DNA from 3 places in the Yersinia hibernica genome. Region 3 is predicted to be linked to each of the others. Evidence: predicted binding sites of a transcription regulator. Region 3 holds the regulator's gene; each other region holds the start of a gene.

Region 1 (3,287 bases), 1.4 Mb from region 3:
TGCATCCATCACGCTCATTAAGGTTTCATAATCCACCACTTTATCCGCTTGGAAGAAAATGGTGGTTTCTTTGTTAGATTGGGTCACTTTATCCAGTGCTGTGGCCAGTGTGTCACGATCCACTTGCTGGTCACCGACATACAACTGATTATCCGCTTTCACCGTCAGAAAGACCGGCTTCTCTGGCCGCGGCTGTGGCACCGCTGAGGATGCAGGTAAGTCCACTTTGATATCAACTGTTGCCAATGGCGCTGCCACCATAAAGATAATCAGTAATACCAGCATGACATCAATGAAAGGCGTCACGTTAATTTCGTGCAACTCGCCACTTTCATCAAGGTTGTCGTTCATCCGCATGGCCATAAATCACCCCGCACGCAATTGGTGAGGCTGCTTAGGTGACTTTGCTTCAGCGCTGCTGCTCAAATCAAGATCACGACTCAACAGTAATAATACCTGTGCTGCGACATCCCCGACCTGAGCCCGGTAAGAACCAATCAAGCGAGCGAAAATGTTATAGATAACAACCGCAGGAATGGCGGCAACCAAGCCAAGGGCAGTGGCGAGCAATGCTTCAGCAATCCCCGGCGCAACCACGGCCAGGTTCGTCGTCTGTGAATGGGCAATGCCGATAAAGCTGTTCATGATGCCCCAAACCGTCCCAAACAACCCGACAAACGGCGAAATCGCCCCAATTGTTGCCAAGAATCCGTTACCTTTGCCCATTTGGCGGCTAATGGCCGCCACACGGCGCTCCAGACGAAAAGCGGTACGTTCTTTGATGCCGTTGTTATCATTCGATTCTGCCGATAACAGGCGCTCGTTTTGCGCCTCGCGCAGCAATAGGCCGCTGATACTCTGTGGAGAAAAGGCCTCTGCCCGCTCGGACGCCGTGTCGAGATCAGTGACCGCACCAATAACTTCGTGCTCTTGCTGTAAGCGGCGACGGGCGCGGAATAATTCGGTTCCTTTGGAGAACAAAATGGTCCAGGTGACAATAGATGCCAATACCAAACCAATCATTACCCCTTTCACAACCACGTCAGCATGTTGATACATGCCCCAAACAGAGAGATCCATCGCCAGCCCTTGTGGTGCCGGTGCGGTGAGTGGCTGGACCATAGGTGCCGATGTCGCAGGCGCAACAGCTTCTGCATTGGCAGGTGTTGCTGCTACAGGTGTAATTTCCGGCGCAGGTAATGGTGTTGATGTTGCAGTTGTTGGTGTCGCAACAGATGCAGCGACGGCGCTGCTGTTGCCTGGCGCTGCGAATGCATGGCCGGCTAAACCTGCCACCAGCAATAATGCCGTCGCGCCTTTCATCATTCGGCCTGGCGCGAATGATTTATCTTTAATCTCTTTGCCAGCTGTTTTCACGCTGTGCCTCCACCCAATATGCATATCAATTTAAGGACGAAATCAGAGGCCGATCATATCAAACAAATCAGGGATTGATAGTAATTATCATTAGTATTTGCGCCGATTTTTTGAGAAAAAGTAAGAATTGCCCTGATATCAGGGACTCCGTGGTTTGATAAGAAATATGATTTATTAGTCGCACCGGATGACTAATGCCAAATGAATATATAAAAGTGATTAGTCATATGGCGTAAGCTGGCGCAAAATAAGGTATTCGTTGGCGCTAACACCTTAATAAATCCTCTATTCCGGCATTTATACAGCATTTTTCCATCACAAACTCTCAGAAAACAGCGAGTCACCCTCTTGAGTTTTTTTCATGGTGAAAGCTGACCCCACATGATAATCATCATGCTAACGTAAGGAATAAATACATCCCGATAATGAATGCTGGCCATGGAATAATGGGCGTGCTGATAAGAAGGTGGCAACAAAATCATGTCTGCAAATAAATCAACCACAGAAAAATTGGAAACAACCTTAGTGAGCGCCGGCAGAAGCAAGAAGTTCACCCAAGGTTCGGTCAACACCGTGATTCAGCGGGCATCTTCTCTGGTTTTCGACTCAGTAAAAGCGAAAAAACAGGCCACGATTAACCGTGGAAATGGCGAGTTATTTTATGGCCGTCGCGGCACGTTAACTCACTTTTCTTTGCAAGAAGCCATGACCGAACTGGAGGGCGGTGCGGGGTGTGTGCTTTATCCTTGTGGGGCCGCCGCCATTAGCAATGCCATCTTATCATTTGTTTCCACTGGCGATCATGTGCTGATGACCGGCTCTGCCTATGAACCGGCGCAAAGTTTTTGCGATAAAATATTGTCGCGCATGAATATTGCCACCACTTATTTTGATCCCATGATAGGGGCCGAAATAGCCTCTTTGATCCGGCCAGAAACCAAAGTCGTCTTCTTGGAGTCACCGGGTTCTATCACCATGGAAGTGCAGGATATTCCGGCGATAGTCAAGGCCATCCGCGCGGTCTCGCCTGACATGATTATTATGATGGACAATACCTGGGCGGCTGGCGTGCTGTTTAAAGCACTGGATTTTGATATTGATATCTCAATCCAATCAGGCACTAAATATATCATTGGCCATTCCGATGCCATGTTGGGCATTGCGGTTGCCAACGCCCGTTGTTGGGAGCAGCTGCGCGAAGATTCTTATCTGATGGGGCAGATGGTGGATGCCGATACCGCCTATCTGGCCAGCCGCGGTTTACGCACCTTAAGTGTGCGTTTGAAGCAGCATGAGAAAAATAGTATCGCAATCGCAAACTGGCTAGCTCAGCGCCCGGAAGTTGCGGCGGTCTATCACCCTGCGCTGCCCGGCTGTAAAGGGCATGAATTCTATAAACGCGATTTTACGGGCTGCAATGGTTTGTTTTCTTTTGAGTTAAAAGCAGAGCTCACTCAGCAGCAGTTAGAAGCTTATCTCGATAATTTTACTCATTTCAGCATGGCTTTCTCTTGGGGCGGATTCGAGTCTTTGATTCTGGGTTATCAACCTAAAGATATCCGAGCAATCCGTCAATATGAGGGCGCAGGAATCACAGGCACCCTGTTGCGTTTGCACATTGGCCTGGAAAATGTACAGGATTTGCAGGACGACTTAGCTGCAGGGTTTGAGCGCATCAAAGCCGCGCAGTAAACTTTTCGCATGTGAATGTGCGCTAACAGTCTCCGCGCATTCATCCTCTCTTACACAAATAGTATCAACAGCGGGTATATATACCCGCGAAAATTCAGTTATTGAGGATAAGATCAATGTGGATCCGCGCCATTACAGATACACTGGGTAAGACCTCACAACAATATCCTCACATGATAGGCAAACAGGAACAGAAATGGATGTATTACGCGAAATCC
Region 2 (3,287 bases), 1.2 Mb from region 3:
GCCAGACATCCCACCCAATAGCCAGAACTGAGCAAGTGTATGATTTGATTTATTTTATGAATCCATCCCAGTGCACCATCATGCATCGCCGCATGGCCGGTAAAAGCCAAGCTGGCCAGTAATAGTGTTGATAATCCAGCCATTAAGCACGAATAAACGCGGCTGGAGGTGAGTAAAACCAGCCATGTGCTCAAAATTGATAGACCGAGATGCCATTGCCATACCTGACCAAAACGGGTATTAAATACCGCCCACCAGACACTCAATCTATAGGTATCAGACCAACCATCGCCCATCATCCCCGCCTGAATGGCGAGAAGTCCGATAGCAGAGGCGAGCGCCAAAAAGGTGCTAAGGATAAGTAAGGGTGATAAACGATTTTTAAGTATTGCAGAAAAACGAACTGGAGCTAGCAAGGCGGTGAAGATACTGATGCCAAACATCAGCATCACCGCCAAAAAATGCAGAAAGCGACATAGAACAAATAGTGTCGCCAGAGACATATTATTTCACTGTGAAGCTGTAGGTGCCTTTGGTTTTATGACCATCAACAGACACAACATGCCATGAAACATTATATTTGCCCGCTTCTAGTGCATGATCAATTGGCAGAATCAATTGCGTATTATTGACCGGGTCCAATTTAAGCAGGCCCGTTTTCACTACATTATTATCTGGCCCTATCACTTTCACCCCACTGAAATTCAATTCAATTCCTTCGGAGAAACCCAGTGTCAGAGCTTCTGGTGCGGAACCGATGGTGGTGTCAGCAGCCGGTGATTCGATTTTCAAATGAGCATGAGCCAAGGCTTGCTGGCTGGATAATCCAACAAACAGCACAATAAGTGCTGAGAGCATGCGGCAAGAAGAACGTACTTTGCGAATAAACATAATATCCCTTAATCGATGGGGGAGAAGAATCAATCTACTGCCAACCATATCCTATATTGGCAGCGCGAACCCCTATCACTTCCAGTCAATTGCACTACCTGCGAGATAGGACACAAAATAAAACGCCAAATTATGAGTGGCGATTGAAATACAACCAATAGCTGAGCAGTAATTCAGCTTAGCCTACTCTTCTATTCGTAATTGCAAATGATAACGATTTGAATATAGCAAGTCTAGCAACGATAGCTAAACAATATGCAGTTAGCACAAAAACAATAAAATTAAGGGAGATTGTTCGGGTAAGCATGGCGGAGATACAGTAAAAAGCCGCAGTTCCTGGTTCCACTCAGTGGTGGCTAGCAACTGCGGCGATGATAAATCAAAGCCAAAATTAACCCTGGACGTGACTTTGCGCTGCCATTGTTTTCAAATCTTTATCGACGAAGAACAATGAATTGCCACTGTTACCGACCAGCGCCAGTTTATCCAGAATAGATTTGAACAGTTTTTCTTCTTCGTGCTGCTCAGCTACATACCATTGCAAGAAATTGAATGTCGAATAATCGTGCGTGGTGATTGCAACATGGGCCAGTTCATTAATTTGAGTCGTGATGAGTTGCTCATGCTCATAGGTTAGTTTAAATACATCAGCCAGTGAGGCAAAATCGACCGGTGGCGCACTAATAGTACCCAATACCGGCATAGAACCTGTGCCACTGAGATATTCAAACAAACGCTGCATATGTTGCATCTCTTCTTGAGAATGCTCTTTTAAAAATGCCGCGGCCCCTTCAAAACCTTTATCGCTGCACCAAGCACTCATCTGCAGATAAAGATTGGCAGAGTAAAATTCCAAATTCAGCTGCTCATTGAGCTTCTGTGCCATTTCTGTTTTCAACATAATAACTCCCTAATTTTTATAATGCAGGTAAGCAACAATTAACTTTTTGTATTATGCCAAGATAAAAACAAAATAAGAACACCCTATTCACATTAATATTCCACAAAAGAAGATAAATAATTTAATGCATTGATATTAAACGATAAAATAAATTTTATCTTATTTTTTAATTATTATAATAATCATTATCATTACCGAGCAAATACTAAAAAGAATGATTCTTATTTGAGGATTAATTTAATTAAAATACATACTTCACCTGAAGATGAATATTATTTCTGTGTCATAATTTAGACATAGCCATGGTTGACAATCCCTGCCTACTGCTTGCCAATCGCAGCCGTCTACATTACCTTTTGCGCCATAACCGCCACACGCCACGAAGGAGAAGACTGTGGGATATAACCTGACTGAGCTTTCTGACGAAGAAACAGCAAAAATGAATGTTGATCTGGCCGCCTCAGGTGTGGCATTTAAGGAGCGCTACAATATGCCGGTGATCCCTGAAATGGTTGCACGAGAACAACCGGATGAGCTACGTGAGTACTTTTTACAGCGGCTGGCACACTATCGTAGTGAATCGAATAAATTCTCACGCTTGCCGTATGAGCCCAAAATGAAGTCTTAAACAAAAGACTCCCGCAACAGATCTGCGGGAGTTTATCCGCGACAACGACTAGGCCTTGCGGGCAAATTTATCAGTCGCAAGAATCAACTGGTGCAAAATTCCGGGCTCATCAAATGAATGCCCAGCACCTTCGACAATATGTAACTCGGCTTTCGGCCATGCTTTGGCCAAATCCCAAGCATTCTGTGGCTGACAAGCCATGTCATATCGGCCATGAATAATTACCGCCGGAATATGGCGGATTCGTGTGACGTTATCGAGCAGTTGGTTATCACTATCCAAAAAACCTAAGTGGGTAAAATAGTGATTTTCAATGCGGGCGAATGCCAGAGCGAAGTCATCTTCACCAAAAGAGGCCGCACTCTTGGTGGGTAACAGAGTGACAGTTTCACCCTCCCACAGGCTCCAAATTTTAGCGGCAGCCAATTGAACGGCCTTATCAGGTGAGGTCAGCCGCTTGCGGTATGCCGCGGTGACATCACTTTGCTCCTCTGGCGACAAAATGGATAACACGCGCTGCCATTTATCCGGGAAGAAACGCGAAGCACCGTCCTGATAATACCAATCCAACTCTTTTTTGCGCAGCGTGAATATGCCGCGCAAAACCATCTCACTAACCCGTTCGGGATGGGTTTCGCCATAAGCCAGTGCCAGTGTCGAGCCCCATGAGCCACCAAATATCAACCACTTATCGATCCCTGCCATCTTACGCAGCCGTTCGATATCCTCGACTAAATGCCAGGTGGTATTATTATCTAGGCTGGCATGGGGCTTTGAGCGCCCGCACCCACGTTGATCAAACAGTAATACTTTGTATTTCGTTGGATTGAAAAGCTGCCGGTGATAAGGCGCGATCCCGCCCCCAGG
Region 3 (3,287 bases):
TGAAATTGATATGCCCGCTCATGCTCGTGCGGCAGTGGTATCGATGGAGGCGCGTTACAACAATTTGATGAAGCAGGGCAAAGAGCAAGAAGCTAACGAATTCCGCTTGGTTGACCCGACAGATGACTCTAACACCACTTCGGTTCAGTTCTATGAGCGTAAAAGTTATCTGAACCCATGCTTGGATTCTTCAAAACGCTTTGTCGACAAAGTGATTGGCGAAATGGCCCAGATGCACAAAGAAGCGGGGATGCCGCTGACCACCTGGCATTTCGGCGGTGATGAGGCGAAAAACATTCGTCTGGGTGCCGGGTTCCAGGATAAAAATAGCCCGCTTGAGCCGGGTAAAGGCATCATTGATAAGAGTGTGGAAGATAAGCCGTGGGCCAAATCACAGGTATGTCAGGATTGGGTCAAGCAAGGCAAAGTTCAGGATGTTGAGCACCTTTCCAGCCACTTTGCCATTGAAGTCAGCAAGCTGGTTAATGCCCATGGCATCGAAAAAATGCAAGCCTGGCAAGATGGTTTGAAAGATGCCAAAGATGCCAAAGCCTTTGCCACCAAACGGGTTGGCGTTAACTTCTGGGATACTCTCTATTGGGGCGGTGCCGATTCCATCAATGATTGGGCCAACAAAGGTTATGAAGTGGTGGCCTCAAATCCGGATTACGTTTATTTCGATATGCCGTATGAAGTTAACCCAAATGAACGCGGTTACTACTGGGCCACTCGTTTTAATGATGAAGCTAAAGTCTTTAGTTTCGCCCCCGATAACATGCCACAAAATGCTGAAACTTCGGTTGACCGCGACGGTAATCACTTCAGTGCGAAGAGTGATAAGCCATGGCCGGGTGTGCACGGTATTTCTGGGCAATCGTGGAATGAAACCGTGCGGACGGATGAGCAAATGGAGTACATGATTTTCCCACGGGTATTACCTCTGGCTGAACGGGCCTGGCATCGTGCTTCTTGGGAGCAGGATTATAAAGCGGGTCGCGAGTACAGCGGCGCAACGCACATGGTTGATACCAAAGCGTTAAATGCCGATTGGCAGCTATTTGCTAATCTCATGGGTCAACGCGAACTGGCAAAATTGGATAAAGCCGGTATTGCATACCGCTTGCCGGTGCCGGGGGCGCGTGTTGTCAACGGTGTATTGGAAGCCAATATCTCCTTGCCGGGGCTGATTATTGAGTATTCCACTGATGGCGGCCAGCAATGGCACAAATATGATGCCAAGGTTCAGCCTAAAATCAGCGGTGACATGCTGATCCGCTCGAGCAGCCCGGATGGTAAACGTAGTAGCCGCGCGGAGCCGGTTAAAGTTTGATTTTTGTTTTAAACCGCTGTGTCTGATGTTAACTCCTGTTTATCCGATTTTTAGGTAAACATTATTAAGTGAAGTTGAGTTGATGGTTTTCCCCCGGCAAGTCCGGGGTTTTTTTTTGCGTTAGATTTATTTTATGCAGGGAATTGTGGGCGGAGGGTATAAATAATAATGACCACCTGACTCCCGACCGAGGTTATCTCGGATAGCTGGGCGGGAAAGGCGGCCATCTTGCGGATGGGGTATGTTCTGGTCCGGATTAAAAACACACCCTAAGGCTATTGGGTACTTAAAATCTCAGTGCTTAAAATCTCTATACTTTATCGTGCGCAGACTCATTTTCACGGCAATCGCCGGTTTCACAGTGGCCGTACAGATACAGGCTGTGATTGGTCAGCTTGATACCATGCTGTTTAGCAATTTCACGTTGAAGTGACTCAATGGATTCATTACTAAACTCAATCACTTTACCGCAATCCAGGCAAATCAGGTGATCGTGATGATGCTGCTGCGTCAGCTCAAAGACTGATTTGCCGCCCTCGAAATTATGGCGGGTAACAATACCGGCATCATCAAATTGATTTAGGACTCGATACACCGTCGCCAAACCAATTTCTTCACCGATATCGATCAGCTTTTTATAAAGATCTTCCGCGCTGACGTGGTGGCATGCCGGGTCTTGCAACACTTCCAGAATCTTAAGCCGGGGCAGTGTTACTTTAAGGCCAGCGTTTTTTAAGGCTTTGTTGTTGTCAGTCATGCGGATTCAGTCCTGTTACTATCGATTCAAATTAAGGCTGTTCAGCCTATGACATCCGTGGCGCAATAATTACAATTGCGTCTCATTATAGAACTGCTAGCCCCAAATGAAAACCGTGGTTGTTAACAAAGGTATAATTGCACACTTTGTCAGATTAATCATGCAATGTATTGATGAATGGGATTGTTGCATCATTTAAGTATATGGCCGCCAGACGTAACGTTACAAATTTGTAGCGGTTTATTTTCATTTTGCGCGGATGAAGATGCGGATTTGTGGGTGGCTTAACAGAGTATGGCGAGTGTGGGGCGGTAACGAAAACGCGCGGCAATGTAGAACATCAACCTCGCGTTTCCGATTTACCCGTTACACTTCAAGCGGCAAGGCGTTGGTTGCCTGGCTGCTTCTTGAAGGATTTAGCGGGCATGACAAATTAGCCTGCGATCTCGGCCAAATTCAGTTCTTCACTGATTTGTTTTACCCAAGCTTGCACACGTTCATTGGTCAGTTCTGGTTGTCTGTCTTCATCAATGGCTAAACCAATAAAGTGATCATCATCCGCTAAGCCTTTGGAGGCTTCGAAGTGATAGCCGGCGGTTGGCCAGTGGCCGACGATTGCAGCACCGCGCGGTTCAATAATATCGCGCACGGTTCCCATCGCATCACAGAAATATTCTGCATAGTCTTCCTGATCACCACAACCAAACAAGGCGACCAGTTTGCCATTGAAATCAATCTCTTCCAGTGTCGGGAAGAAATCATCCCAATCGCACTGGGCTTCACCGTAATACCAGGTTGGGATCCCGATCAGCAAAATATCGAAGCCTTCCAAATCTTCTTTGCTGCTTTTGGCAATGTCGTGAACCTCAGCAACCTCTTTGCCCAGTTGCTTTTGGATCATCTTGGCAATGTTTTCGGTATTGCCAGTATCGCTGCCAAAGAAAATGCCTACAGTTGCCATATAACTTAATACCTTTTAAATTCAAATAATTGTGAAAATTACCAAGCACTCTGCCCGATAATATAACACATGTATAGGGCGATATAATGCCAGAAAATCTCGCCATGCCGATATCAAGTTTATGCGATATTAAATTTTTGTGAGTCGCTCAACCTTATAACACCATTGCCGATAACCTTCGTGTAACTGAAAGGTTGCAATTTGCGGTGCCAGGGGGAGAACCATCAGATGAAAGTCTG

The links. Region 3 encodes Fur, which represses iron uptake genes when iron is present. Its sites were predicted from a motif close to ATAATAATGAGAACNACTATCAA; they were not measured.
Region 1: a site for Fur is predicted at 1,452-1,474, ahead of exbB (tol-pal system-associated acyl-CoA thioesterase). Genes of this name have one in related genera too.
Region 2: a site for Fur is predicted at 1,995-2,017, ahead of ftnA (non-heme ferritin). Genes of this name have one in related genera too.

The regions. Positions count from the first base shown of each region.
Region 1 covers NZ_CP032487.1:4,087,170-4,090,456, forward strand. The annotation lists gene exbD (TonB system transport protein ExbD) at 1-363, opposite strand, end outside; gene exbB (tol-pal system-associated acyl-CoA thioesterase) at 367-1,377, opposite strand; gene metC (cystathionine beta-lyase) at 1,858-3,069, shown strand; gene D5F51_RS19225 (DedA family protein) at 3,266-3,287, shown strand, end outside.
Region 2 covers NZ_CP032487.1:1,505,300-1,508,586, reverse strand. The annotation lists gene copD (copper homeostasis membrane protein CopD) at 1-503, opposite strand, end outside; gene yobA (CopC domain-containing protein YobA) at 505-891, opposite strand; gene ftnA (non-heme ferritin) at 1,283-1,792, opposite strand; gene D5F51_RS06990 (DNA polymerase III subunit theta) at 2,187-2,420, shown strand; gene pip (prolyl aminopeptidase) at 2,469-3,287, opposite strand, start outside.
Region 3 covers NZ_CP032487.1:2,698,568-2,701,854, reverse strand. The annotation lists gene D5F51_RS12790 (beta-N-acetylhexosaminidase) at 1-1,330, shown strand, start outside; gene fur (ferric iron uptake transcriptional regulator) at 1,641-2,087, opposite strand; gene fldA (flavodoxin FldA) at 2,521-3,048, opposite strand.